DNA from 2 places in the Streptomyces cadmiisoli genome. Region 1 is predicted to be linked to the other one. Evidence: riboswitches for the same ligand, from Rfam matches in the RefSeq annotation. Region 1 holds a riboswitch; the other holds the start of a gene.
The links. A riboswitch is a leader RNA that binds a small molecule or an ion and turns the genes downstream of it on or off. The one in region 1 is predicted to bind S-adenosylmethionine.
Positions count from the first base shown of each region.

Region 2: linked by a shared signal. The riboswitch ahead of thrC (threonine synthase) and the one ahead of DN051_RS27675 (aminotransferase class V-fold PLP-dependent enzyme) in region 1 are both predicted to bind S-adenosylmethionine.

Region 1 is NZ_CP030073.1:6,318,621-6,333,208, reverse strand. Features, by position in the region: gene DN051_RS27705 (C40 family peptidase) at 1-989, opposite strand, end outside; gene DN051_RS27700 (C40 family peptidase) at 1,233-2,267, opposite strand; gene DN051_RS27695 (NYN domain-containing protein) at 2,516-3,865, opposite strand; gene DN051_RS27690 (hypothetical protein) at 3,901-4,140, opposite strand; gene DN051_RS27685 (rhomboid family intramembrane serine protease) at 4,296-5,027, shown strand; gene DN051_RS27680 (Lrp/AsnC family transcriptional regulator) at 5,142-5,423, shown strand; gene DN051_RS27675 (aminotransferase class V-fold PLP-dependent enzyme) at 5,515-6,876, opposite strand; SAM riboswitch class IV at 7,096-7,212, opposite strand; gene trpD (anthranilate phosphoribosyltransferase) at 7,294-8,358, opposite strand; gene qcrB (cytochrome bc1 complex cytochrome b subunit) at 8,494-10,131, opposite strand; gene qcrA (cytochrome bc1 complex Rieske iron-sulfur subunit) at 10,128-11,186, opposite strand; gene qcrC (cytochrome bc1 complex diheme cytochrome c subunit) at 11,183-11,995, opposite strand; gene ctaE (aa3-type cytochrome oxidase subunit III) at 12,061-12,681, opposite strand; gene DN051_RS27645 (response regulator) at 12,860-13,261, shown strand; gene DN051_RS27640 (L,D-transpeptidase) at 13,365-14,588, opposite strand, start outside.
Region 2 is NZ_CP030073.1:4,988,096-5,002,683, reverse strand. Features, by position in the region: gene DN051_RS21740 (MurR/RpiR family transcriptional regulator) at 1-817, shown strand, start outside; gene murQ (N-acetylmuramic acid 6-phosphate etherase) at 935-1,870, shown strand; gene DN051_RS21730 (hypothetical protein) at 2,007-2,576, shown strand; gene DN051_RS21725 (MFS transporter) at 2,657-4,138, opposite strand; gene DN051_RS21720 (NADH:flavin oxidoreductase) at 4,287-5,411, opposite strand; gene DN051_RS21715 (SDR family NAD(P)-dependent oxidoreductase) at 5,572-6,480, opposite strand; gene DN051_RS21710 (SDR family oxidoreductase) at 6,584-7,405, opposite strand; gene DN051_RS21705 (helix-turn-helix domain-containing protein) at 7,596-8,453, shown strand; gene groL (chaperonin GroEL) at 8,526-10,148, opposite strand; gene DN051_RS21695 (cold-shock protein) at 10,574-10,777, opposite strand; gene DN051_RS21690 (ubiquitin-like small modifier protein 1) at 11,218-11,493, opposite strand; gene thrC (threonine synthase) at 11,668-12,951, opposite strand; SAM riboswitch class I at 12,969-13,134, opposite strand; gene DN051_RS21680 (glucosyl-3-phosphoglycerate synthase) at 13,297-14,241, shown strand; gene DN051_RS21675 (alpha,alpha-trehalose-phosphate synthase (UDP-forming)) at 14,314-14,588, shown strand, end outside.

The sequences.
Region 1 (14,588 bases):
ACCGGGTCGTAGCGCACCGGCGCTCCGGGGTAGGGGGCGTGGATCACCTGGCCGTTGCCCATGTACATCGCGACGTGGCTGGCGTCGTTGCGGTAGGTGACCAGGTCGCCGGGCCGGGCCTGGGAGAGCGGGACCTGCCGGCCCGCCGCCCGCTGGGCCTGCGACGTGCGGGGCAGGGCGACCCCGGCCTGCCCGTATGACCACTGCATCAGGCCCGAGCAGTCGAAGCCTCCCGGCCCGTTGGCGCCCCACACGTAGGGCCTGCCGAGCGCGGAGCGTGCGGCGGCGGCCGCGGCGGCCGCCCGCCCGGAGGCCGGGGTGTCGCTGCCGAGGTCGGGCATGTCGCCGCGGCCGGAGCGGGAGGCCCGGTCGTAGGCGGCGCGCTCGGCGTCCGGCAGGGAGTTGAGCAGGTTCCGTGCGGCGGCGAGCTTCTTCTCGACGGAGCGCTTGTGGGCGGCGACGGCCTTGCGGCTCCGCTCGAGTTCGCCGAGCTTCCCGGCCGCCTGCTCGCGCTCCTGGGTGAGTTCGCGCATGGCCTCCTGGAGCTGCCTGAGCTGCCCGGCCTGATGGGCGGTGATCCGGTCCAGGACGGACGCCTTGTCGAGGTAGTCGTCCGGATCGTCGGAGAACAGCAGCGCGAGCGAGGGGTCGAGGCCGCCGGAGCGGTACTGGGCTCCGGCGAGCGAACCGAGCGCCTCCCGCATGGTGTTGATGCGGTCCTGCTGCTGGGCGATCCGGTCCTGGGCCCGGCTCACCTGCCCGCGCAGCCGGTCGCTGCGTTCGTCGGCCTCGTTGTAGGCCTCGGTTGCCTTCTCGGCCGCCGCGAAGAGGCGGTCCACCTCGGCACGGGTGTCGTCGTGCGGCGCGGCCTGGGCCGGCACCGCGCCGACGGCCGCCGCGGCGGCGGCCGACAGTACTCCGACGGCGAGGCGCGTCACGCAGGCGCCCCGGTCGAACCCGGACGGTGCAGGACGGCGATGAGACCCCACGGGAAGCCGCGCTCCTTCCACTGGCGGACAGGGAGAATCCCCCAGCGCGGAACGGGCCCGGCGACGGGGGGGAAACGGGGCAGACAGTAGCCCCGTCGCGGGGCGCCGGCCAAAGACATCGGCGGCAACACAACGTGACGCCCCGCCGCTGACGCAGGTCAACGGCGGGGCGCGGGGTCGTTCGGGGCTACTCCGATTCGCCCGAACGGGCGGCAGGGAGTCGCGGTCTCGAAGGGGTCCGGATCAGATCCGGACGCCGAACTGGTACGGCATGTTGTTGATCGACTCGTAGCGGACCACGGTGCCGGTGCGCGGCGCGTGCAGCACCTGGCCGTTGCCGGCGTAGAAGCCGACGTGGTGCAGGTCGCCGTAGAAGATCACCAGGTCGCCGACCTTGAGGTCGGACTGGCTGTAGATGCGCGTACCGGCGTTGGCCTGGGCCTGCGAGATACGCGGGATGCTGACGCCGGCCTGCGCGAAGGCCCAGGACGTCAGACCCGAGCAGTCGAAGGAGGACGGGCCGGAGGCGCCGTAGACGTAGGGGGTGCCGATCTTGCTCTGCGCGGCCTGGAAGGCGGCCATGGCGCGGCCCGATCCGGTGGCGGCGTTGCCGAGGTCCACGCGGTCCGCGGAGGAACGGCTGGCCCGCTCCTCCTCGGCGGCCAGCGCGGCCTTCTCGGCGGCCGTGAGCGAGTTGAGCAGCCTCTGCGCCTCGCCGAGCTTGCCCTGGACTTCCTTCTTCTTCTTGCCCAGTTCGGTCCGGGTGGAGGCGAGGTCCTTGAGCTTGTTCGACGCCTCGGAGCGCTGCTGCGCGAGCTCGCGCTGCTTCTCCTGGATCTTCTTCAGCGACTCGACCTGCTGGCTGCTCAACTGGTCGAGCGTGGAGGCCTTGTCCAGGTAGTCCTCCGGGTCGGCCGAGAGGAACAGCTGGAGGGAGGGGTCGATGCCACCGGAGCGGTACTGCGCGCTGGCCATCGAACCGAGGCCGTCACGCAGCTCGTTGACCTCTTCCTGGCCGCGCGCGACGTTGTCCTGGATCGTGGAGATCTCCTTCTGGAGCTTCTCCTGCTTCTCCTTGGCCCCGTTGTACTTCTCCGTGGCCTGCTCGGCCTCTTCGTAGAGCTTGTCGACCTTGGACTTGACCTCGTCCTTGCTCGGCTTCTCGCTCGGCGCGGCGTTGGCCGCCTGCGAGCTGAGAGCGACGGCAGCGGCTGCTGCGGTGGTCAGCACCGTCACACGGGTGCGACTGGGCTGCTTGGGTCGACGGTGGGACGCCACGGGGGCAATCTCCTTCACGTGAGTGATCACCCGATCGGAGGTTCGAGCCCAGACCCTAGTGACCTCGCTGTGATCAGATCAAATCCTCAGCTGAAAAATCCCGTCACACCCTGCATTCTTTACACACAACTCACATGCCGTGATGTGGGATTGACGCTACGTTGCGTGAAGGTCGGGCCAATTCGGGCAATCGGTCCGTACGTTGCGGTTGGTGCGTACGCGACCCATGGGGCGTAGGCCGCGAGGGCTCAAATCCGCTGGAATCGCCGCAGAAGCACCGCGGACGCCACCGGACGCGCCCCCGCCCGCGCCACCCCGTCGGCCACCTCGCGGTCGGTCGACACGACGATGACCGGCCGGCCCGGCGGCTCGGCGCGGACCAGCTGGCGGATCAACTCGTCCGCGGTGACGCCGGGCTTGGAGAACAGCACCCGCACCCCGCGCGGCGGCGCGAGCAGCACCGGCGCGGCCAGCTCCGCCCCGTCGAAGACGCAGGTGACCTCGGCGCCGGACTGGGCGGCGAGCTGCGAGAGCTGGCCGAGCAGCCGCAGGCGCTGCTTCTCCAGCGGCATCTGGGGATAGCCGGTCTTGGTGACGTTGTAGCCGTCGACGACCAGATGGGCCTGCGGCAGCGCCAGCAACTGGTCGAGGACCGCCGGATCGCTGTCGGACAACGCCCGCGCGGCGATGTCCTTCGGGGTCATTCGTCCGGGTTCGACCGCGTCCACGGTCTCGGCGGGCCGTACCGACACCGGCGGCAGCGCCAGCTCGCGCCGGAGCCCCTGCGCCGCGTCCAGCACGGTGTCCAGCAGCAGCCGCACCCGCATGTCCTCGACGCTGCGCCCCTCGCGCGCGGCCTTCCGCGTGGCCTCCAGGGCGGCCTCCGCCTCCCCCAGCCTCGCTTTGAGCCGGCGCGTCTCGCTGTCGGCCGCGGACAGTTGGGCGTGCCCCTCGGCGCGCACCGCCTCGATCTCGACCTGCACCTTGCGCAGTGCCGCCTCGCCGCGCTTGACGTCGCTGAGGGCCGCGCGCAGCTTGCGGTGAAGCGATTCGGCTTCCTTCCGGGCGCCGTCCAGTTCGGCGCGCAGCCGCTCGGTCTCGGCCCGGGTGTGGTCACGGGCGGCGGCGAGTTCGGCGCGCAGCCGCTCCAGTTCGGCCCGGCTCTCCTCGTCGGCGCGCTCGGCGTCGGCCCGCTGGGCCTCCTCGCCGGCGGCGGTGACCAGCTTGACCCAACCGGTGGGACGCAGCACGTACGCCGCGGCCGCCACGTCCAGCGGGTCCGCGGCCGCCGGCGGCGCCCCGGAGTCGAGGGCCGCCGCGATGTCCGGCTCGGCCTCCCGCAGCTTCTCACCGATGCGCTGCCGGAACAGCGGGTCGCTCTCCAGCGCCGCGGCCATCGCGTTGCCCGCGAACTTTGCCCGGCGGTTCGGCGCGAACCGGGCGTACTGCCGCAGCTGCGCGGGCAGCTCGGCGACGGTCAGCCCGCCGAAGCCGTCCGAGACGATCTGCACGACCCGCCGGCGCACGCTTTCGGGCAGGGGTCGGTCGAGCACCTCAGCGGCGCCGTCGCCCGGCCCCCCGCCTGCGGTCTCCACCATCCGTCACCCCTATGCCCGTACGGGGCCGCTCCCGATCAGGAGGCGGCGCCCGGCCTGTCCACGAGTTCCACCTGGTCCACGGCGTTGCACCAGCGGCAGCGCACCGACTCGATGGTCTCACTGACCACCTCGCGCTCCTCGACGCTCGGCTCACCGGCGAGGTCGAGATGGACGTACTCGACGACCTTCGACGAGCGCGTCACGTCGAACCGGGTGAGGTTGCCGCACAAGGTGCAGCGCCACCGCGTGGTGGCGGTCGGCAGAGGAACCGTCATCGTGCCTGTTCGCTCCTTCTGGTCTCGATGATGCGCCAGTCTCCCTGGTGCGTGTGGCTCGTAACCCTACGGCCTGGCGCGTACTCGACGCCGGTCCGTTCACGGCGGCGAGGCGATCTGTGCCGTTGCGTCCGGTTACGTCATGCTCTGTGTTCATGATCAGCATCTGGAGCGCCTCCACGCGCCGGGCGGGGCGGCGGCCGGCGGCGCCGGTGACGTACGGCCTGATCGCCCTGTGCTGCGCAATCTTCCTGATCGGCCCGGCCTCGGGCCTCAGTCCGACGTACGGCACCGGCGATGATCTGCTCGCCGCGCAGCGAGCGTATTTCCGCCACTGGGGTGTGATTCCCGCAGAACTGTTCGAGGACTCCCCCCGGGCCGCCCTGACCCCGGCGACCGCGCTCTTCGTGCACGGCAGCTGGCTGCATCTGCTCGGCAACATGCTGTTCCTCTACGTCTTCGGCGTGATGACCGAGGAGAGGATGGGCCGGATCGAGTTCACCTTCTTCTACCTCGGCTGCGGCTGCCTGGCACTGATCGGCTACGCGGCCGCCGGCGCCGGCTCCGGGTACCCGCTCGTCGGCGCCTCGGGAGCGATCTCGGCGGTCCTCGGCGCGTTCCTGTTCCTCTTCCCCGGAGCGCGGGTGACCAGTCTGCTGCCGTTCCTGCTCTTCCTGCCGCTGCGCTTCCCCGCCTGGGTCGTCCTGCCGTTCTGGGCGGCTCTCCAGTGGCTCGCGGCGGGCCAGGCGTCCATCGGGCCCGGCGTGGCGTACCTGGCGCATCTGGTGGGCTTCGCGCTGGGCTTCCTCTACGCGTGCACACGGTTTCGCGGTACGGCCGGACCGGCCGTGCCGATCACGGCGGATCCGCGCGACGACAGGGCGTGAGCGGCGGCGCACGGCGCCCGCGGGTCCGGCGGACCGGCGCCGGGACTCCGCCTCACGCCCGTTCGCGCGACGCTCTAGAGTGAAGGCCCCAGCACTCCTAGGGAGAGGCCAGCCGTGATCACCGCGATCGTCCTCATCAAGACCAGCGTGGACCGGATCCCCGAGATCGCCGAGCGGATCGCGGCACTCGACACCGTCAGCGAGGTCTTCTCCGTCACCGGCACCTACGACCTGATCGCGATGGTCCGGGTCACGCAGCACGAGGATCTGGCGGAGGTCATCCCCGGGCGGATCAGCAAGATCCCCGGGGTGGAGGCGACCGACACGCACGTCGCGTTCCGTACGTACTCGCAGCACGACCTGGAAGCGGCCTTCGCCATCGGCCTGGACTCCTGAGCGGCCCGGCCCCCGAGCACCCCGGCCCGCCGGACGGGCCCTGGGCCCCGTCCGGCACGTCGGGCCCGGCCGGTACGGGGCCGGACAGCCCTCAGACAGCCGGGACGCAGCGGCCGTCCTCGGTCCGGTAGCGCCACTTCGCGCCGTCGCGGACCAGTTCCTTCACCGCGTTCACGAACCGCTCCACGTGCTCGTCCGGCGTCCCCGCGCCGAAGCTCACCCGGATCGCGTTGAGGGACTTCTCCCCCGGCGCCGCCTCGGGCGCCCCGCACTCTCCCGCGGTCTGCGGGTCGCTGCCCAGCAGGGTGCGCACCAGCGGGTGGGCGCAGAACAGGCCGTCCCTGACACCGATGCCGTACTCCGCGGACAGGGCGGCGGCGAAGTGGGAGCTGTTCCAGCCGTCCACCACGAAGGAGATCACCCCGACCCGCGGCGCGTCGTCCCCGAACAGGGACAGCACCCTGACCTCGGGCACCTCGGCGAGACCCGCGCGCACGGCGTCGATCAGCTGCCGCTCCCGGGCCACGAGGGTGTCGAACCCGGCCTCGGTGAGCGCCTTGCAGGCGGAGGCGACGGCGTGGGCGCCGATGACGTTGGGGGAACCGGCCTCGTGCCGGGCGGCGCTGTCGTGCCACTCCACGTCCACTCCCCCGTCCGCCCGCCGGGTCACCTTGCGGCTGGCGCCGCCTCCGGCGAGGTACGGCTCGGCCGCGCGCAGCCAGTCGGCGCGGCCGGCGAGCACCCCGGAACCGAACGGGGCGTAGAGCTTGTGCCCGGAGAAGGCGACCCAGTCGACGTCGAGGTCCTGTACCGACACCGGGTGGTGCGGGGCGAGTTGGGCGGCGTCCAGCACGATCCGGGCGCCGTGCGCGTGGGCCGCCGCGGCGAGTTCCCGGACCGGCCACAGCTCACCGGTGACGTTCGAGGCGCCGGTCACGCAGACGAGGGCGGGCTCGTCCGGATCACGGTCGGCCAGCGCGCGCTCCAGGGTCTCGACGGCCTGCCCCGGGGTGCGCGGGGCGTCCAGGTACCGCACCCGGGCGTCCCGCCAGGGCAGCAGCGAGGCGTGGTGCTCGGTCTCGAAGACGAAGACCTGGCAGCCGGCCGGCAGCGCGGCGGCGAGCAGGTTGAGCGAGTCGGTGGTGGAGCGGGTGAAGACCAGCTGGTCGTCGGCGCGGCAGCCGAGGAACTCGGCGACCGTCGCGCGGGCGTTCTCGAACAGGTCCGTCGACAGCTGGGAGAGGTACCCGGCGCCGCGGTGGACACTGCCGTAGTACGGCGCGTAGGCCGCCACGTCGTCCCAGACCCGCTGGAGCGCGGGCGCGCTGGCCGCGTAGTCGAGCGCGGCGTACGTGACCTCGCCGCCGGTGACGAGCGGGACGGTGACATCCCGCCCCAGAACGGGCAGCGGGGTACAAACGGACTGGTCGGCGGCAGCGGTGAAGACAGACATGGGCGTACTCCCGTGACGGCAGGCGCGGACCACCGCGCGAGGGCACGACCGTGCACGGCTCGAACGCGGGGTACTCGAACGCCAGAAGCGAAAAGGTGAGATGAGGCGAAAGGTGCTGCGGAGGCGGGGCTCTGCGGCCCTAGCGCATTCGCTTGCTCACGGAAGGCTCCCTCGAACGACCAGGACCCCTGGCCCCACGCTCATGCGGAGCGTGCGAGGGGTCCGCGCTTGCCGTGGACCCTGCTGTCCACGACCTGGTCCTCACCCGGGGCACCCCGCCACGGACGGAGGGTTGCCGGACAGTCGGCCGGGGCCGAATGACTGTCGCTCATGACCTGTCACAGATCCTGCCACACGATCATCGAAGCGCAAGGCGCAGTCCGCGATCCGGACTGCGCCCTCGCCTCACCGCGGGTCTCAGAGGTTGCTGACCGCCACCCAGCGCTCCAGGGTGCGCTTGGCCGCGCCGGAGTCGATGGACTCGGCGGCCCGCTCCATCCCGGCCCGGATCCGTTCCGTCAGCGGCCCGTCGCCCGGCTCCAGCGCCACCAGCGCCGCCGCCGAGTTCAGTACGACCGCGTCACGCACGGGCCCGCGCTCGCCGTCCAGCAGCCGCCGGGCCACCTCGGCGTTGTACGAGGCGTCCGCGCCGCGCAGCGCCTCCACCGGCACCAGTTCGATCCCCAGGTCCCTCGGGTCGAGGACCTCCTCGGTCACCTTGCCGTCCCGCACCACCCAGATCCGGGAGGTCGCCGCGGTGGTCAGCTCGTCGAGGCCGTCGTCACCGCGGAACACGAGGGAGGAGTTGCCCCGCTCGGCGAAGACCCCGGCCACGATCGGCGCCATCCTGAGATCGGCGACACCCACCGCCTGCGCCTTCACCTTCGCCGGGTTGGTCAGCGGTCCGAGGAAGTTGAAGGTGGTTCGGATGCCCAACTGGCCGCGCGCGGCCGCCACATGACGCAGCGCCGGGTGGAACTTCACCGCGAAGCAGAAGGTGATCCCGGCCTCCTCGGCGACCTCTGCCACCCGCCGCGGCGTCAGGTTCAGGTTCACGCCGAGCTTCTCCAGCACGTCCGACGCGCCCGACGCCGAGGACGCGGCCCGGTTGCCGTGCTTGACGACCTTCGCGCCCGTGCCGGCGATGACGATCGCGGACATCGTGGAGATGTTGACGGTCTTCGCGCCGTCACCGCCGGTGCCGACGATGTCGACCGTGTCGCCCGGCACCTCGATCACATTGGCGTGCTCGTACATCGTGCGGACCAGACCGGAGATCTCCTCGACCGTCTCGCCCTTGGCGCGCAGCGCCACCGCGAAACCGGCGATCTGCGCGTCCGTCGCCTCGCCGCGCATGATCAGGTCCATGGCCCAGGCGGTGTCGTCCGCGCCGAGGTCACGGCCGTCCAGCAGACCGTTCAGCAGGGCGGGCCAGGAACGGGCCGCCGCGGTGTTGCCTCCAGCGGGGGTCACAGCGCTCATAAGCCGCTCCTGGTCCAGTCCCTCCCGGGACACGGGTCTCCGACAGGTCCACCCTATCCAGCCGCCGGACACGGCGAAGGGCCCCGTCCGAACACCGGACGGGGCCCTTCGATCGTGGCGTGGCGAACGCAGCGATCAGTGGTGGCCGTGGCCGCTCGTGATCTCCTTGTACTCCTCGACGGTGGGCTTGGGGATCTGGGAGTCCTCGTTGAAGTACGCCTGGCTGAGCTTGGCGCGCAGCTTCTCGGAACCCTTCACCTTGCGCTCGACACCGTTCTCGTCGACCGTGGCGCCGATCTCGATGGGCTGGTACTGCTCGTGCGCCGTGATCGTGTGCAGCTGCTCCTGCGAGAGCGGCTCGTGCACCTCGATGAACTCACCGTGCGGCAGGCGCTTGATGGTGCCGGTCTCCCGGCCGTGCAGCACCTTCTCCTTGTCCCGGCGCTGAAGGCCGAGGCAGATCCGCTTGGTGAGGATGAACGCGATGACCGGTCCGGCGAAGAACCCGATCCGGACGAACCAGGTGACCGCGTTGATCGACAGGTGGAAGTGCGTGGCGATGAGGTCGTTGCCGCCGCCCACCAGCGTGATCATGTACATCGTGATCCAGGCGACGCCGAACGCGGTACGCGTCGGGGCGTTGCGCGGACGGTCCAGGATGTGGTGCTCGCGCTTGTCGCCGGTGATCCAGGCCTCGATGAACGGATAGGCCGCGAAGACCATCAGGACGAGACCGAACAGCACCAGCGGGATGAACACGCCCAGGACCAGCGTGTGGCCCCAGAAGTTGATCTCCCAGCCCGGGAAGTACCGGACCAGACCCTCGGCGAAGCCCATGTACCAGTCCGGCTGGGCGCCGGTGGACACCTGGTCCGCACGGTAGGGGCCCAGGGCCCAGATCGGGTTGATCTGCGCGATCGCCGCGATGGTCGCGATGACACCGAAGACCAGGAAGAAGAAGCCTCCGGCCTTGGCGACGTAGACCGGCATGAACGGCATGCCCACGACGTTCTTGTTGGACTTGCCGGGGCCCGCGTACTGCGTGTGCTTGTGGTACACGATGAGGATCAGGTGGGCGACCACCAGACCCAGCATGATGCCGGGCAGCAGCAGGATGTGGATCGAGTAGAAGCGGGCCACGAAGTCGGTGCCCGGGAACTCGCCGCCGAACAGGAAGAACGAGATGTACGTGCCGATGATCGGCGTGGACAGGATCGCACCCTGCGTGAAGCGGACACCGGTGCCGGAGAGCAGGTCGTCCGGAAGCGAGTAACCGGTGAAACCGGTGAACATGCCGAGGACGAACAGCAGGAAGCCGAACAGCCAGTTGACCTCACGCGGCTTGCGGAACGCGCCGGTGAAGAACACGCGCATCATGTGCACGAACATCGCGGCCAGGAAGATCAGCGCGGCCCAGTGGTGGATCTGCCGGATGAGCAGACCACCGCGGACGTCGAAGCTGATGTCCAGCGTCGAGGCGAACGCCTCCGACATGAGCTGGCCCTGGAGCGGGACGTAACTGCCGTGGTACTCCACCTCGTTCATCGACGGGTGGAAGAACAGCGTCAGGTACACACCCGTGAGGATGATGACGATGAAGCTGTAGAGCGCGACCTCGCCCAGCATGAAGGACCAGTGGTCCGGGAAGATCTTGCGCATGTTGGCCTTGGCCAGGGTGTAGATCCCCAGCCGGCCGTCGGCCCAGTCGGCGACTCGCTCGCCGGCCGGTGCCTTCCCCCGCGAGCGGGAGTCCGTGGTCGTCGTAGTGCTCATCCGCGCTCCCAGAAGGCAGGACCGACGGGCTCTTCGAAGTCGCCGAGCGCCTCGAGGTAACCCTCGTCGTTCACGCCGATGCGCAGCTGCGGCAGGGCGTGGCCGGCGGGGCCGAAGATGACCCGGGCACCGTCGGAGAGGTCGAAGGTGGACTGGTGGCAGGGGCACAGCACGTGGTGCGTCTGCTGCTCGTACAGCGAGATCGGGCAACCGACGTGGGTGCAGATCTTCGAGTACGCCACGATGCCCTCGTGCGACCACTCGAGCTCGCGCTTGTCCTTGATGTCGGCGGGCTGGAGCCGCACGATCATCAGCGCCGCCTTGGCGATCTCGGTCTGGAAGTCGTGGTCGTGCTCCTCCAGGCCCTCGGGCTTGGCGAAGGTCAGCGAACCGACGGCGACGTCCGAGGGACGCAGCGGCTCGTTGGTGTTCATGTTGACGAGCAGCTTGCCCTTGGCCCACAGGGTGTGGCGGAGCTTGTCCTCCGGCAGCGGACCGAGGTCGCGCAGCAGGACGACGCCGGAGAGCGGCACCAGGGTGAGCGCACCGAACATCGTGTTGCGGATCAGCTTGCGGCGGCCGAGCGCCGACTCCTTGGCGCCCTGCTTGAAGTCCGCGTGGACCTTCGCGCGCAGCTCCGGGGAGGCCTCGATCGGGTGGCGCTCGTCGGAGATCTCCACGTCGGACATCAGGGTGCGGGCCCAGTGGACCGCGCCCGCGCCGATGCAGAACAGCGCGATGCCCAGCGTCAGACCCAGCGCGAGGTTCAGCGCGCTGGTGTGGCCGATCGGGAAGACGAAGATCGACTTGTCGATCGGGATGGCCACGTACGCGGCGATGAAGGCGACGGTGGCCAGCATCGACACCGTGAACAGCAGGGCCACCGTGCGCTCGGACCGCTTGGCGGCCCGCTCGTCGATGTCCTGGATCCGGTGCTCGTGGGGCGGCAGGCCCGGGTCGGCGAACGGGTCCTTCTCGTCCGCGACGCGAACCGCACCGTGCGTCGTGTCCTGCGCAGCGGGCAGGTTCTCTTCTGGAATGTCTTGGCTACTCATGACTTCTTGGCCTTTGCGGTCCGAGCGGCGACCCAGACGGCGACCGCGACGGCGGCACCCAGACCGAAGACCCACGCGAACAGACCCTCGGTGACCGGCCCGAGGCCGCCCAGCTCCAGGCCGCCCGGGTTCTCCGTCTTCGGGCCGTTCACGGCCTCCAGGTACGCGATGATGTCCTTCTTGTTCTGCTCGGACAGCGTCGTGTCGGGGAAGGAGGGCATGTTCTGCGGGCCGGTCTGCATGGCCTCGTAGAGATGCTTCGGGTCGACGCCCTCGAGCGACGGGGCGTACTTGCCCTTGGTGAGCGCACCACCCTTGCCGGTGAAGTTGTGGCACTGCGCGCAGTTGGTACGGAAGAGCTCACCGCCCTTGCCGATGTCCGCGCCCTCCGTGCCGTACTGCTCCTCGGTCGGGATGTTCGGGCCGGCGCCGAGCGAGGCGATGTACGCCGCGAGCTGGTCGATCTGCGCCTGGCTGTAGATCACCTTCTTGCTGGGGGCCTGGGCGCCCTGCGAGGTCGCGGCCGGCATGCGGCCGGTGCCGACCTGGAAGTCGACCGCCGCCGCGCCCACGCCGACCAGGCTCGGACCGTCGGTGGTGCCCTGACCTCCGGTGCCGTGGCAGCTGGCGCAGCCGACGGCGTAGAGCTTCTTGCCCTCTTCGATGGCGAGGGACTGGGCCGTCTCATCGGCCTGCGCCTTGTCCGCGGGGGCGAACGCGGTGTACAGCCCCCCCGTGGCCGCCAGCGCGAGGAGTAGGACGACGACCGCCGCCAGCGGATGGCGTCGTCGTGCGGAGAGCTTTTTCACGGATTACCCCGGTGTCAGGATCTTCTGCGTCGATGCTTCTGGAATGTGCGCGGGAGTGGTCCCGGCTACTTGATCATGTAGATCGTGGCGAAGAGGCCGATCCAGACGACATCGACGAAGTGCCAGTAGTAGGACACGACGATGGCGGCGGTCGCCTGCTCATGGGTGAACCTGCGAGCCGCGTAGGTACGGCCGAGGACGAGCAGGAAGGCGATGAGGCCACCCGTCACGTGGAGGCCGTGGAAGCCGGTGGTCAGGTAGAAGACCGAACCGTACGGGTCGGAGGAGAGCGAGAGGCCCTCGTGCTTGACCAGCTCGGTGTACTCGTAGACCTGACCGCCGATGAAGACGGCTCCCATCACGAAGGTGACGATGAACCACATCCGGAGCTTCTTCACGTCACCTCGCTCGGCGGCGAACACGCCCAGCTGGCAGGTCAGGGAGGAGAGCACCAGGATCGTGGTGTTCGTCGCCGAGAACGGGAAGTTCAAGGCGCTTGCCTGCTCACTCCAGAACTCGGGGCCGGTCACCGACCGCAGGGTGAAGTACATCGCGAAGAGGGCCGCGAAGAACATCAGCTCGGAACTCAGCCAGATGATGGTTCCGACGCTGGTGAGGTTCGGTCGGTTGACCGACGGGTGCGCGTGCCCGGTATCTACTGTCGTTGCTGTCGCCACGACCGACATTATGTCGGTCGCTTATCCCGCCCTCACTCCGGGGGGTGCCGTTCGGAGTGTCCGCACCGTGTGTACTGCCCGGATGGCCGATCGCCGCCGTGCCCGAAGCGGTGTTGACGAGGTGTTCAAGGGAGTAGCATCCGCCTCATCGGGCCTTTCCGTACGACGCAGACGTCTCGGAGGAAGCATGCAGCCGACCGCCACGGTGCTGGTCTACAGCGACGACTCCAACACCCGCGAACAGGTGCGGCTCGCGACCGGGCGCCGGCCCGCTCCGGACGCCCCTGTGGTGGAGTTCATCGAGTGCGCGACGCCGGCAGCCGTCGTGAAGGAACTGGACAAGGGAGGCATCGACGTCTGCGTGCTGGACGGCGAGGCCGTGCCCATGGGCGGCATGGGGGTGTGCCGCCAGATCAAGGACGAGATCTTCGACTGCCCCCCGGTGCTGGTGCTGATCGGGCGGCCCCAGGACGCCTGGCTGGCCACCTGGAGCCGGGCGGACGCCGCGGTGACGCTGCCGGTGGATCCCGTGGAGTTCGCGGAGGCGCTGGCCTCCCTGCTGCGCGAGCGGAAGTCGCTGAACGCCTAGGCCCTCACCCGCGACGACGGCCCGTCCCGGGTGAGGGCGACCGCTCTCGCGGCGCGCCGCACCCGGAACAGGAACAAGGGACCCGGCGCCCCGTGCGGGGCGCTCAGGTGGCCGTCGGGCGCAGCCGTGAGGCCTCCTCCGGGCGCGGGGCCTCGGGCTTGCCCACCATCAGGGCGCTGCCGGCCCGCCACTTCTTCCAGTCGACGTTCCAGTCGCCGTAGCCGTTGCCGAACGGCTCCATGGTGTGCCCGTTCGTGTTGACGACCTTGACGACGTCGCCCTCACGGACGTGCTCGTAGAACCAGCCCGCGTTGCTGGTGTTCATGCCGATGCAGCCGTGGCTGACGTTGGCCGAGCCCTGGTCGCCGACGGACCACGGGGCGGCATGGACGTACTCGCCGCTCCAGGTGATCCGGGTCGCGTAGTAGACCGGCAGGTCGTACGACTCCGACGTGCCTTCGGCGATGCCGACCGACGTTCCGCGCATGCGTACGAAGTACTCCTTGCCCAGGATGACCTTGACGCCGTTGCGGGTCTCGAATCCGGGCTTGCCCGTGGTGATCGGGATGGAGTTGATCTCCTTGTCGTTCTTGTACACCGTCATGTGGTGGGTGGCGGCGTCCGCGATGGCGATGACCCGGTCTCCCGTGGTGATCCTCAGCGGTTTCGCCGTGCCGCCCCACAGGCGGTCGCCGACCTTCAGGCCTTCGAGGTTGCTGCGGACCCGGATGGTCGCGTGCGCGGGCCAGAACTCCTTGGGCCGGTAGTGGAGCTTCTTGTCGTCGACCCAGTGCCAGACGCCCTCCACCGCGGGCGTGCTCTCCACCTTCAGGGCCCGTTCGACGACGGCGCGCTGCGCCTTGTCCTTGATGGGAGCGCTCAGATCGGCGGTGACGGGCTGGCCGACGCCGTACGTGCCCGCCGCGGGCCCGAAGGTGACGTTCAGCCGCTTCTTGGTGAGCGGCTTGCTGGTGTCGAAGGACAGGACCTTTCGGCCGGGTGCCCCGTCCTCGTCCTCGGTGCTCACGCGGACCGTGTAACGGGCGTTGGAGGCCAGCGGCGAGGTGCTGTGCCAGCGTCCGCCGTCCGCGGAGAGTTCGCCCGAGACATGGCGTCCTGAGCCGTCGACGGCCGTCACGTCCGTGATCCGGCCCTCGGAGGCGTCGACGGTGACCTCCAGGGGCTTGTCCGGGTCGGCCTTCTTCCCGACGTCGGTGGGGCCGCTGAAGGCGATCTGCTCCGCCGCGTCGTAGGGCTCGGCGGACAACGGGTTGCCGTCGCTGCCGCAGGCGGTGACGCCCGCCCCGAGGGCGAGCACGACCAGCGT
Region 2 (14,588 bases), 1.3 Mb from region 1:
GGTCGCCGAGACCGTGGCGGGCGATCCGGCGGGCTGCGCGGCCCTGACCGTCACCGGTCTCGCCGAACTCACCGGCACCAGTGAGGCGACGGTCGTGCGCACCGCCCGGCTGCTCGGCTACCCCGGCTACCGCGATCTGCGGCTCGCCCTCGCCGGACTCGCCGCCCAGCAGCAGTCCGGCCGCGCGCCCGCGATAACCACGGACATCGCGGTCGACGACCCGATCGCCGACGTCGTCGCCAAGCTCGCCTACGACGAGCAGCAGACCCTCGCCGACACCGCGGCCGGTCTCGACACCGCCCAGCTCGACGCCGCCGTCACCGCGCTCGCCGCCGCGGGCCGCACCGACGTGTACGGCGTCGGCGCGTCCGGCCTGGTCGCCCAGGACCTCACGCAGAAGCTGCTCCGCATCGGTCTCATCGCCCACGCGCACGGCGATCCGCACCTCGCCGTGACCAACGCCGTTCAGTTGCGCGCCGGTGACGTCGCCATCGCCATCACGCATTCCGGTTCCACCGGGGACGTCATCGAGCCGTTGCGCGTCGCCTTCGAGCGCGGGGCGACCACCGTGGCGATCACCGGCCGTCCGGACTCGCCGGTCACCCAGTACGCCGACCACGTGCTGACCACCTCCACGTCCCGGGAGAGCGAGCTGCGGCCGGCCGCCATGTCGTCCCGCACCAGCCAGCTGCTGGTGGTGGACTGCCTGTTCGTGGGGGTGGCGCAGCGGACGTACGAGTCCGCCGCGCCCGCGCTGGCCGCCTCGTACGAGGCGCTGGCCCACCGGCACCGCCCACGCGGTGGAACGCAGCGCTAGCCGGAGCCGTCCAGTCATTCGTCACACCCGAGGCAGCACACCGCACCCGAGGCAAGGCACCACACCCGAGGCAGCACGTCGCACCCGAGGCAGCACAGAGGAAAGAGCCGTCCCCTCATGACCTCCACATCCGATCCCCGTGAACTGCGAGCCGAGCTGGAGACGCTGACGACCGAGGCGTTCCGGCCGGAGCTGGCCGAGATCGACCGGCTGCCCACCCTGGAGATCGCCACGCTGATGAACGGCGAGGACGCCGGTGTGGCCGCCGCCGTCGCCGAGCGGCTGCCGCTGATCGCCGCGGCCATCGACGACATCGCGGCCCGTATGTCCCGCGGCGGCCGGCTCGTCTACGCCGGCGCCGGCACGGCGGGCCGCCTCGGTGTGCTCGACGCCTCCGAGTGCCCGCCCACCTTCAACACCGATCCGGCGCGGGTGGTGGGCCTGATCGCCGGCGGCCCGGACGCCATGGTCACCTCGGTGGAGGGCGCGGAGGACTCACGGGAACTGGCGCGGGCCGACCTGGACGCGCTGCGGCTGACGGCGGACGACACGGTGGTCGGCGTCTCCGCCTCGGGCCGCACCCCGTACGCGATCGGCGCCGTGGAACACGCCCGCGAGCAGGGCGCCCTGACCGTGGGCCTCTCGTGCAACGCGCACAGCGCGCTGGCCGCCGCCGCGGACCACGGCATCGAGGTCGTCGTCGGCCCCGAACTGCTCACCGGTTCCACCCGGCTGAAGGCGGGCACGGCCCAGAAGCTGGTGCTGAACATGCTCTCGACGATCACGATGATCCGCCTGGGCAAGACGTACGGGAACCTCATGGTCGACGTGCGCGCCTCGAACGAGAAGCTGCGGGCCCGCTCCCGGCGGATCGTCGCCCTGGCCACCGGCGCGCCCGACGAGGAGATCGAACGCGCCCTCACCTCGACCGACGGCGAGGTCAAGGCGGCCATCCTGGCCATCGCGGGTGGTGTGGACGGGGCGACGGCGGCCCGGCTGCTGGAGGACTCCGGCGGGCACCTGCGCGCCGCGCTCCGGGCAGCCGCCCGCTGAGCCGCGCCGGGTCCGGGCGAAACCCCGCGGGGAGCGCACCGGGGACCGACCGGACACCCGGCCGGTCCCCGTGACACCGTGGGGTTCATCCTGGACACCGAAGGCACCACGGACCCCGCCGAGTGACGAGATGACCATGAACCACGCACAGCTGAACGCCCTGGGCCGCGCCCTGCGGCTCGTCGGCGAGCACGGCGAGGCGCTGACCGCCGACACGCCGGACGCCCGGCTGCACGAGATCAGGGCCGATCTGCAACGCGCCCTGGACCTGCTGACGGACAGCGTCACCACGACCGCGCCCAGCACCCGGTGCGCCGAGCACCCGACCGGGCCGGTGGACGAGGGCGCCCCGGACCTGTGCCTGCTGTGCGAGACGCGGCGCCGCACGGCCCGCCGGGCGGAGTTCAACGGTCCGGCGGCGCAGTCCGCGCCCACCGCCTCCGCCCCCTCCCGCTACGGAGTGCGCGGCGAGCGCCCGCAGCCCCAGCAGCGCTGGCTGCCGGAGCTGTGGAACGGACAGGAGTGGCAGCTGTGCGGCACCCCGCGCCGGGACCGCCGCGAGGCCGAGCTGTATCTCGCGGCGGCGCGGCGCGGTTCACGGCCCGCGATGGCGTACCGCCTGGTGCACGAGTTCACCGACTACGAGGTGCTGCGCGTCTGGGGCACGCCCGTCCGCATCGACATCGAACCGATGGGCAACCTCTAGGCCGTACGGCCCGACGAGTTCGTACCCACCGTCGGCGGACCGCCGTGGCGGCCCTGTGCGGGCCCGGGGCCGGGCCCGCCCTACGCCCGGGCCGGGGCCGCCTCCGTCGGTTCCGAGCCCGCGGCCGGAGCCTGCGCCCCCGCCGCCGGAGTCCGGCGCGGGATGAACGCGGCGACGGCGAAGGCGAGCAGTGCCGCGCCCGCCCCGACCGCGAGGACGGTACGGAAACCGTCGCGCGAGGGCAGGTCGACGGAGCCCAGCCGGGTGGTCATCTGGGCCAGGACGACGCCCGCCACGGCGCTCGCGGTGGAGGTGCCGATGGACCGCATCAGGGTGTTGAGGCTGTTGGCCGCGGCGGTCTCGGAGGGGTCGACCGCGCTCATGATGAGCGCGGGCATCGAGCCGTAGGTGAAGCCGATACCGGCGCCGATGACGCACGAGACCAGGACGAAGTGCCAGACGGCGTCCATCAGCGCGATGTTCAGTCCGTAGCCGGCGGCCACGATCAGGGAACCGATCATCAGCGTGACCTTCGGGCCCTTGGCCCGTGACACGGCGGCCGAGACCGGCGCCGTCGCCATCATCACCAGGCCGGACGGGGCCATGACCAGGCCGGCGGCGAGCATCGACCGGCCGAGCCCGTAGCCGGTCGCCTCGGGCAGTTGCAGGATCTGCGGGATGACCAGGGACATCGCGAACATGGCGAAGCCGACGGCCACCGAGGCCAGGTTCGTCACCAGCACCTGGCGGCGGGCCGTGGCGCGCAGGTCCACCAGCGGCTCGCTCACCCGCAGCTCCCACCGGCCCCACACCAGCAGTACGACGACGGCCGCGGTGAACAGGCCGAGCGTGGTGCCGCTGCTCCAGCCCCAGTCGGCGCCCTTGGAGATCGCCAGCAGCAGGCAGACCAGCCCGACCGCCATACCGACGCCGCCCACCACGTCGAACCGTCCGCCGCTGCGGACCTTCGACTCGGGGACGAGGGCCAGGACGAGGACACCGGCCACGACTCCCATGCCGGCCGAGGTCCAGAAGAGGGCGTGCCAGTCGAAGTTGTCGGCGATGAGCGCGGCGGCCGGCAGGCCGAGGGCGCCGCCGACACCGAGGGAGGCACCCATCAGGGCGGTGGCGGAGCCGAGCCGTTCGGCGGGCAGTTCGTCGCGCATGATGCTGATGCCGAGCGGGATGACCCCGGAGGCCAGCCCCTGGAGGACCCGTCCGACGACCATCGGGGTCAGCGAGTCGCTGAGCGCGGCCGTGACCGATCCGGCGATCAGCATGACCACGCTGATCAGCAGCATCCGGCGCTTGCCGTACATGTCGCCCAGCCGTCCGGTCACGGGGGTGGCGACGGCGGCGGCGAGCAGTGTGGCGGTGACCGCCCAGGCGGTGTCCGACGACGGGGCGTCGAGCAGCCGGGGCAGTTCCGGGACGATCGGGATCACCAGCGTCTGCATCAGCGAGACGACGATTCCGGCGAACGCGAGCACCGCCACCACGGCGTTCGAGCTCGGTGGGGCCGCCCCACCGGTCTCGGCGGGTCGGGCAGTGGGGTGGGACATGCGGGCCTCCGTCGTACGCAAAGTGCTTGACTTAGGCAACCTTAAACAGATTACTTGACTTACTCAAGAAATCCGGGTCAAGGCCGGTCAAAGAAAGGGCGGCCCCGGCGCCGTTCGCCGGGACCGCCCTTCCGCCACCTGCTCGGCGTCAGCTCAGGGACGACAGCGACGCCGGATCGTACGGCGCCAGCTCCTCCAGCCGGCCGGCCAGCACCTTCTGCGCCCACCGCGGGTCCTGGAGCAGCGCACGGCCGACGGCGACCAGGTCGAACTCGCCGCGCTCCAGGCGGTCCAGCAGGTTGCCGAGGCTGCCCACCCCGGCGCCCTCGCCCTGGAACGCCTTGAGGAACTCGCCGTCCAGGCCGACCGACCCGACCGTGACGGCGGGCAGACCCGTCAGCTTCTTCGTCCAGCCGGCCAGGTTCAGGTCGGAGCCGTCGAACTCCGGCAGCCAGTATCGGCGCGTGGACGCGTGGAAGGCGTCCACTCCGGCCGTCACGAGCGGGGCGAGGACCGCCTCCAGCTCCTGCGGGGTCCCGGCGAGCCGCGCGTCGTAGGCGCCCTGCTTCCACTGGGAGTAGCGGAAGAGGACCGGGAAGCCGGGCGATACGGTCTCGCGGACCGCGGCCACGATCTCCGCCGCGAACTTCGTACGGGCCACCGGGTCGCCGCCGTAGGAGTCGGTACGGCGGTTGGTGCCGGCCCACAGGAACTGGTCGATCAAGTAGCCGTGGGCGCCGTGCAGTTCGACACCGTCGAAGCCGATCCGCTCCGCCGCGGCGGCGGCCTCGGCGAAGGCGGCGACCACGTCGTCCAGGTCCCGCTGGGTCATCACCCGGCCGCCGCCCTCCGTGCCGTCCGGCCGCAGCCCGGACGGGCCGACCGCCGGCGCCTCGGGGAACGGCGGCCTGCCCGCGTTGCGCGCCATGCCGATGTGCCACAGCTGCGGCACGATCCGGCCGCCCGCCGCATGCACCTCCTCGGCCACCTTCGCCCAGCCCGCCAGCTGCTCCGCCCCGTGGAACCGCGGCACGCGATCGCTCTCACCGGCCGAGTCGTGGCCCACGTACGTGCCCTCGGTGACGATCAGTCCGACACCGGCGGCGGCCCGGCGGACGTAGTACGACGCCACGTCCGCACCCGGGACGCCGCCCGGCGAGAACCGGCGGGTCATCGGCGCCATCACGATGCGGTTGGGGACGGTCAGGCCGTTGATCGAAAACGGCGCGGACAGCAGCCGGGCCGCGCGGGAGTCGGTGGCGGTGAGGGTCACGTGGGAGTCTCCTTGGGGTACCGGACGGTATGTGCGCGCGCATCGATCGCGTCTCTCCGACAACTCCCCGGCGCCGCAAGGGCATTCCGGCGGCCGGGCCCGCCCGGATGTGATCCCGGTGACAGCGCGACGGGGCCGCGCGCTCACCGGCCCGGTCGTCTCACAGTGAACTGCCCGCGGTGAGCAGGTCGTCCAGCCCCGCGCGGCGGAAGAACTCCGCGCGGACGCGGTCGGCGACCACGGAGACGATCTCGCTGCCGTCCCGGGCGGGGTCCACATGGGTGCGCAGCGGCCGGCTCCCCGCGGGCAGGTCCACCAGCCGTACCACCGCCTCGGCGACCTGTGCCACGTCCGCGTCCGGCGGGACGAGCGCGGCCAGCCGCTGGTCCAGGCCGGCCATCAGCGCGCCGTAGCGCTCGTCGTAGGCGGCCGAGCGCTCCGTGTCCGCGGGCGCGCCCGCGTGCAGGAAGTGGTTCGTGCCGGAGGTGAAGGCGCCGGGGACGACGATGGCGGTGTCGATGCCGAACCGCACGACCTCGGCGGCGTAGCTGACGGCGAGCGCGTCCATGGCGGCCTTGGCCGCGAAGTACGGGCCGAGGAAGGGCGGGCAGCCGCCGCGGGTGCTGGAGCTGCCGATCCACATCAGCAACCCGTCGCCCCGGTCGCGCAGATGGGGCAGCGCGGCGCGGTTGACGCGCTGGGCGCCGAGCACGTTGACGTCGTACAGCTGTGCCAGTTGGTCGGGGGTGAAGGCCTCGGCGGGGCCGGTGACCATGTGCCCGGCGTTGTGGACGACCGCGTCCAGCCGGCCGTGGGCGGACAGGACGTGCGCGACCGCCGCGTCGGCGGAGTCCTGCGAGGTGACGTCGAGTTCCACGGCGTGCAGGTCGACGCCGTGGTCGGCGGCGTAGCGGCGCAGGTCGGCGACCGCCGGCGCGTTGCGGCCGGCCGTCTGCCGGATCCCCGCAAAGACGGTGTGCCCGGCGTCGGCGAGCGCGCGCACGGTCAGCGCGCCGAAGCCGCTGGAACCGCCGGTCAGCAGGATGGTCCGGGGTGTCCGGGTGAGCATGGGGTGTCCTCGGGGGTGGAAGGAAGGGAAGGGCCTCGCCCCAGGGAGATCGGCGGGGCCCCGGGAAGATCGGCGGTCAGGCGGGCAGCGGCGCCGGGCGGGGTCAGATGATGCCGCCGTTGGCGCGGACGACCTGGCCGTTGACCCAGTGGCCGGCCGGGGAGGCGAGGAAGGCGACCACCTCGGCGATGTCCTGCGGGGTGCCGAGGCGCTCCAGCGGGGGCTGGGACGCGAGGCGGGCGATGGTCTCCTCGTCCTTGCCGTCCAGGAACAGCTCGGTGGCGGTGGGCCCGGGGGCCACGGCGTTGGCCGTGACGTTCCGGCCGCGCAGCTCACGGGCGAGAATCAGCGTCAGCGCCTCGACCGCGCCCTTGCTCGCGGTGTAGGCGCCGTAGCCGGGGAAGGCCAGGCCCACCACGGAGGTGGAGAAGGCGATGAAGGCGCCGCCCTCGCGGATCCGGCGCGCGGCCTGCTGGGCGATCACGAACCCGCCGCGGATGTTGGTGCGGTGCATCGCGTCCAGCTCCGCCAGATCCGTGTCGACGACCGACGCCAGATGCATGCGTCCGGCCGCGTTCACCACCACGTCGACGCCGCCGAACTCGGCCTGCGCGACGTCGAACAGCGCGGACGCCTGCTCCTCGTCGGCCACGTCCGCGCGGACCGCGACGGCCCGGCCACCGGCCGCGGTGACCTGCTCGACGGCCTGCTCGGCCGCCTCGCGGTTGCCCGCGTAGCCGACGACCACGGCGAAACCGTCGGCCGCCAGCCGCCGCACCGTCTCACGGCCGATGCCGCGCGAGCCGCCGGTGACGACGGCGACGCGGGTCGGCGCGGTCTCCTGGGCCGCCGTAGAAGAGGCGGAGGCCGGAGAAGCCGGAGAAGAGGAAGTCGACGGGGACCACGCGGATTCCTGGGAAGACATGGAGGCTCCTGGGGAAGCGGGGTCCTCCGGGGCCGCGGCTCCGGAGGACATGGCTGGGGGCGTCGCCGTCGGCGGCGCCCTCTCGGTGCCTCCAGCCTGGTCCGGCGCTCCGGCGCCGACCAGGGCTGTGCTCACCCGGGGGTCGGCGTCCCCTGGTTCGGCGCACGGGTGGCGCGCGACCATGGGATGCGTGAACCATTCCGAATTCGCCGCGTTCCTGAAGTCGCGACGCGACCGCATACGCCCGTCCGAGGTCGGCCTGCCCACCGGCCCCCGGCGCCGGGTGTCCGGGCTGCGGCGCGAGGAGGTCGCGCAGCTCGCCGGACTGTCCGCCGACTACTACACCGAGCTGGAACGCGGACGCGGTGCCCAGCCCTCCGCCCAGGTGCTGGCCGCCCTCGCCCGTGCGCTGCGGCTGAACGGCGACGCGCGCGACCATCTGTTCCACCTCGCGGACCGGCCGGTCCCGCCGGCCCACGGCACGGCCGCGCACGTCCAGCCCGCCCTGCTCGGCCTGCTGGACCGGCTCACCACCACCCCCGCGCAGGTCATCACCGATCTGCACGAGACGCTGGTCCAGAATCCGCTGGCGGCGGCCCTCCTCGGCCGGCCCACGGCGGAGCGCGGCCCCGGGGCGAGCCTGGTCTACCGCTGGTTCACCGACCCCGCGGCCCGGGCCGTCTACCCGGCCGAGGACCACCCCCACCACTCCCGGGTCTTCGTCGCCGATCTGCAGGCCGTCGCCGCCCGGCGCGGCCGGGACACCGCGGTGAACCGCATGGTGGGCGAACTGCGGCGGCGCAGCGAGGAGTTCGCCGGGCTGTGGGACGCCCATGACGTCGGTCTGCGGCGGACCGACCACAAACGCATCGTGCACCCGGCGCTGGGCGTCATCGAGCTGGACTGCCATGTCCTGCTCAGCGAGGACGGCTGCCAGCGCCTGCTGTGGTTCAGCGCCCCGCCCGGCACCGAGGGCGCCGCCCAGCTGGAGCTGCTGTCCGTCATCGGCACCCAGGACATGCCGAGCGCCGGCGGAATCGGCGGGTGAACGCCCGAGGGCGGCACCCCCTGCCGGGAGTGCCGCCCTCGGATCGAAGGACGGTTGATCGACCGGGGTCGATCAGAAGTCCATGTCACCGCCCGGCATGCCGCCGCCGGCGGGCGCGGCGGCCTTCTCCGGCTTGTCGGCGATGACGGCCTCGGTGGTCAGGAACAGCGCGGCGATGGAGGCGGCGTTCTGCAGCGCGGAACGGGTCACCTTCGCCGGGTCGATGATGCCTTCCTTGACCAGGTCGACGTACTCGCCGGTCGCGGCGTTCAGGCCGTGGCCCGGGGTCAGGTTGCGCACCTTCTCCACCACGACGCCGCCCTCGAGGCCGGCGTTGACGGCGATCTGCTTCAGCGGGGCCTCCAGGGCCAGCTTCACAGCGGCGGCACCGGTGGCCTCGTCGCCCTCAAGCTCGAGCTTCTCGAAGACCTGGGAGGCCTGGAGCAGGGCCACGCCACCACCGGCGACGATGCCCTCCTCGACGGCCGCCTTCGCGTTGCGGACGGCGTCCTCGATGCGGTGCTTGCGCTCCTTGAGCTCGACCTCGGTGGCGGCACCGGCCTTGATGACGGCCACGCCGCCGGCCAGCTTCGCCAGACGCTCCTGGAGCTTCTCGCGGTCGTAGTCCGAGTCGCTGTTCTCGATCTCGGCACGGATCTGGTTGACCCGGCCCGCGACCTGGTCGGCGGAGCCGGCGCCGTCGACGATGGTGGTCTCGTCCTTGGTGATGACGACCTTGCGGGCGCGGCCCAGGAGGTCCAGGGTCGCGTTCTCCAGCTTGAGGCCGACCTCCTCGGAGATGACCTCGCCGCCCGTGAGGATGGCGATGTCGCCGAGCATGGCCTTGCGGCGGTCGCCGAAGCCCGGGGCCTTGACCGCGACGGACCGGAAGGTGCCGCGGATCTTGTTGACGACCAGGGTCGACAGGGCCTCGCCCTCGACGTCCTCGGCGATGATCAGCAGCGGCTTGCCCGACTGCATGACCTTCTCCAGGAGCGGGAGCAGGTCCTTGACGTTGGAGATCTTGGAGTTCGCGATGAGGATGTAGGGGTCCTCCAGCGACGCCTCCATGCGCTCCATGTCGGTGGCGAAGTAGGCGGAGATGTAGCCCTTGTCGAAGCGCATGCCCTCGGTGAGCTCGAGCTCGAGCCCGAAGGTCTGCGACTCCTCGACGGTGATGACGCCTTCCTTGCCGACCTTGTCCATCGCCTCGGCGATGAGCTCGCCGATCTGGGTGTCGGCGGCGGAGATGGAGGCCGTGGAGGCGATCTGCTCCTTGGTCTCGACCTCCTTGGCCTGGTCGAGCAGGGCACCGGAGACGGCCTCGACGGCCTTCTCGATACCGCGCTTGAGGGCCATCGGGTTGGCACCGGCGGCTACGTTGCGCAGGCCCTCCTTGACCAGGGCCTGGGCGAGAACGGTCGCGGTGGTCGTACCGTCACCGGCGACGTCGTCCGTCTTCTTGGCGACTTCCTTGACCAGCTCTGCGCCGATCTTCTCGTACGGGTCCTCGAGCTCGATCTCCTTGGCGATGGACACGCCGTCGTTGGTGATCGTGGGGGCGCCCCACTTCTTCTCGAGGACGACGTTGCGGCCCTTGGGGCCGAGCGTCACCTTGACGGCGTCCGCGAGCTGGTTCATGCCGCGCTCGAGGCCGCGCCGCGCCTCCTCGTCGAACGCGATGATCTTGGCCATGTGAAGTGGTCCTCCCGGACTGGGGTGGATTGCTCCGGACCGCGCTGGCGCCCGCGACGGACGGCTCGCCTGCCTCGTGGTTCCTTGCCCCACCCGGCTTGCGGCCTCACCGACCCGGTCCTTCGTTGTCACTCTCACCTTCAGAGTGCTAACGCCAATGATTAGCACTCGACCATGCCGAGTGCAAGGTGCGCCCGCGAAGCGGGCTCGTTCAGGGGTGGTGGTCGGGTGACGGGAGAGCGCAGGGCGCGCCCGCGAGGCGGGCTCGTCGAGGGGTGGTGGCCGGGTGACGGGCGGGCGCGCGGCGCGGCGGGGAGACGGCCGGCCGACGCGGGGCGCGGGCGCGGTGCGGGCACACCGAAGGGCCCGCACCCTGCGGGGGTGCGGGCCCTTCGAACAAGACGTCACATACGGTGGTCGCGCGCTTAGGCGGTGACACGAACCATGTCGGCCTGCGGGCCCTTCTGGCCCTGCGAGATCTCGAACTCGACGCGCTGACCCTCCTCGAGGGTCCGGTACCCGTCCATCTGGATCGCGCTGTAGTGGACGAACACGTCCGCACCACCGTCGACCGCGATGAAGCCGTACCCCTTCTCCGCGTTGAACCACTTGACGGTGCCCTGAGCCATGCCTAACTCCCCTATTACTGGCCCTTGCACAGATCCACACTTCGCGGATCCGGGTCAGACCTCACCCCCCATTGGCGTGGGGGCGTGCGCCGGAACGCGTCGACCGCGGCTGAATGTATCTGTCCAACTGCCGTCTGCAACAGGTCAATCGGACGAGAAATCCGGGCAGCAACGGTCGGGAATTTACGGAGAATTCGCCCGAATTCAGGGCAAGTCGGGCCATACAAAAGGAACGAAAGACGCAAATGAGCCAGATACTTTGGCTACTTCTTGTCGCACTCGAAGCCGGAACTCATATGCGTCCGTCACACGGCGCGCGGGGCGTTCCCCAACTCTACCGCGCTCAATCCCACTGAATTGCCCCCTCCGCTTCTCTCACGGAGGGGGCAATTCAATGAACAATGCGTAACCGGCTTTACTCACGGTAACGCGAGAGCCGTTCAGCCGCCCGCGACCGCCGGGATGATGGACACGCCGGCGCCGTCCGGGGTGGCCGTCTCCAGGCCCTGCTCGAAGCGCACGTCGTCGTCGTTGACGTACACGTTGACGAAACGGCGCAGCTTGCCCTGGTCGTCCAGGACCCGGGCGGCGATCCCGGTGTGGTTCTTCTCCAGGTCGGCGATGACCTCGCCGAGGGTCGCGCCCTGGGCGGCGACCTCGGCCCGGCCGCCCGTGTAGGTGCGCAGGATGGTGGGGATGCGAACGGTGACGCTCATGGACTTGACCTCCGGTCAGGTGGAGCGCCCCCGAAGGGGCGCGGGGCACTGCGCGACCGGCCCCACCCGGTCCGCAGACGGACAACGACCTCTGGAACAGCCTGTGGACCGACCCCTGGGCCGGCCCCCGGACCGGTCCCGAGAAACCTCGGGGCCGGTCTCCGGAACGGCCTCTCAGACGAGACCGGCTTCCCTGAACGACTCCAGGCTGGGGCGGATCGTCGCGGTGAGCCCGGTGCCGGCCACCGCGTCCAGCGTCTTCAGACCGTCGCCGGTGTTCAGCACGACGGTGGTCAGCGACGGGTCGAGCACACCGGCCTCGATCAGCTTCTTCGTGACGCCGACGGTCACCCCGCCCGCGGTCTCCGCGAAGATTCCCTCGGTGCGCGCGAGCAGCTTGATCGCGGTCACGATCTGCTCGTCCGTCACGTCCTCCACGCCGCCGCCCGTGCGCCGGGCGATGTCGAGGACGTACGGCCCGTCGGCCGGGTTGCCGATGGCCAGCGACTTGGCGATGGTGTCCGGCTTCTGCGGCCGGACCACGTCGTGTCCGGCCTTGTAGGCGGTGGACACCGGCGAGCAGCCGGCGGCCTGCGCGCCGAAGATCCTGTACGGCCGGTCCTCGACCAGACCGAGCTCGATCAGCTCCTGGAGACCCTTGTCGATCTTCGTGAGCTGGGAGCCGGAGGCGATCGGGACCACCAGCTGGTCGGGCAGCCGCCAGCCGAGCTGCTCGCAGATCTCGTACGCGAGGGTCTTGGAGCCCTCCGCGTAGTACGGCCGCAGGTTGACGTTGACGAAGCCCCAGCCCTCGCCCGCCGGGTCCCCGATCAGCTCGGAGCAGAAGCGGTTCACGTCGTCGTAGTTGCCCTCGATGCCGACGAGTTCGCCGCCGTAGACCGCGGCCATGACGACCTTGCCCTGCTCCAGGTCGTGCGGGATGAACACACAGGAGCGCAGGCCGGCGCGGGCGGCCGCGGCGCCGACGGCGCCGGCCAGGTTGCCGGTGGAGGAGCAGGACAGGGTGGTGAAGCCGAAGGCGCGGGCGGCCTCCAGGGCCTGCGCGACCACCCGGTCCTTGAAGGAGTGGGTCGGGTTGCCGGAGTCGTCCTTGACGTACAGCCCGCCGGTGACGCCGAGTTCACGGGCGAGGTTGTCGGCCTTGACGAGCTGGGTCCAGCCCGGGTTCAGGTTCGGCTTGCCGGCCACGTCGGCGGGGACGGGCAGCAGCGGCGCGTACCGCCAGATGTTCGCGGGGCCCGCTTCGATGCGCCGGCGGAGCTCCTCCGTGTCGTACCCGGAGAAGTCGTACGCGATCTCCAGCGGGCCGAAACACTCCTCGCACGCGAAGACCGGGCCGAGGGGTACGCGGTGACCGCATTCACGACAGGAAAGCGCGGCGGCCGGGCCGAGGTCGACGGTGGATTCACTCGCGCTTGCAACAGTCTGCACAGCCATGGAGGCGAGGCCCTTTCTCCTCATCTTCCTCACGACGCATTTCGCCGCGAGACGGAATTGGCACCTTCCCTAGCCGGGAGCCTCGCGGAGACGATCAGTGCTGACCGACGGTGTCTACGAGAACCGACTGGAGGGTTGCCGGGGCTTCATCGGGCCGTTTCCCTCTGCCCCTCTGGATGAGCTGTATGTGGTTGTCGGCGCGGACAACCCCCGACATGCGATGGTCATCAGCGTTGTTCAAGACTGTAACCGAAGGCCAGGACAGTTGAGATAGCCGTCCGAACCGCGAGATGGATCACACCCGATCACCTCACTCGCCGAGAGAACGCAGAGGAGCCGCAGACTGTGCTGGAAGAAGTCGAGCGCTGGCTGAACACTCGCTCCTGGTCCGTGACCGATCGCCCGCTCCACAGAATCCTGGCCGCGAAACGCACGACGGGCCAGTCGGTCAGTGTCGTGCTGCCCGCGCTCAACGAGGAGGAGACCGTCGGCGACATAGTCGCCGTGATCCGTCACGACCTGATGCTCCAGGTCCCGCTGGTCGACGAGATCGTCGTCGTCGACTCGGGGTCCACCGACCGCACCTCCGAGGTGGCCGCCGCGGCGGGCGCCCGGGTCGTCCACCGCGACGACATCCTGCCGCGCCTGCCGGCCGTGCCCGGCAAGGGCGAGGTCCTGTGGCGCTCGCTGCTCGTCACGCGCGGCGACATCGTCTGCTTCATCGACGCGGACCTGAGGGAGTTCTCCTCGGACTTTGTGTCGGGCATCGTCGGGCCGCTGCTCACCGACCCGGAGGTCGACCTCGTCAAGGGGATGTACGACCGTCCGCTCGGCGGCGAGGCCGGGCAGGGCGGCCGGGTCACCGAGCTGATGGCCCGCCCGCTGCTCAACATGCACTGGCCGCAGCTGGCCGGTTTCGTCCAGCCGCTCGGCGGCGAGTACGCGGCCCGCCGTTCCCTGCTGGAGCAGCTGCCGTTCCCCGTCGGCTACGGCGTGGAACTGGGCATGCTGGTGGACTCGCTGCACCTGGTCGGCCTCGACGCGCTCGCGCAGGTCGACGTCGGGGAGCGCAGGCACCGCCACCAGGACGGGCAGGCGCTCGGCCGGATGGCGGCGGCGATCTACCGCACGGCCCAGCTGAGGCTGGCCCGGGGCCATCTGATCCGCCCCTCGCTGACCCAGTTCGAACGGGTGGAGGACGGGTTCGAGCCCCGCACGTTCTCGGTGGACACCGAGGAACGGCCGCCGATGGTGGAGATCGCCGAGTACGCGGCCCGAAAGGTGGCATGAGGGTCGTATACGACCCGCCGAGGGCGTGAACCGCACGTTTGCGCGGATCCCGCGCGGGCTAGGTTGAGGCGTATGGCTTCAACCTACGGCGCCGCGCAGGTACTGGTGGCCTCCAACCGCGGCCCCGTCTCGTACGAGGTGCTCGAGGACGGCTCGCTGCACGCCCGGCGCGGCGGCGGCGGGCTGGTCTCCGGGCTGTCGGCCATCGGGCCGGACGCGGGCGCCCTGTGGGTGTGCTCGGCGCTGGGCGACGGCGACCGCGAGGCGGTGCGGCGCGGGGCCGGCGAGTCCGGGGTGCGCATGCTGGACATCCCGGCCGACGTGCACGCGGACGCCTACAACGGCAT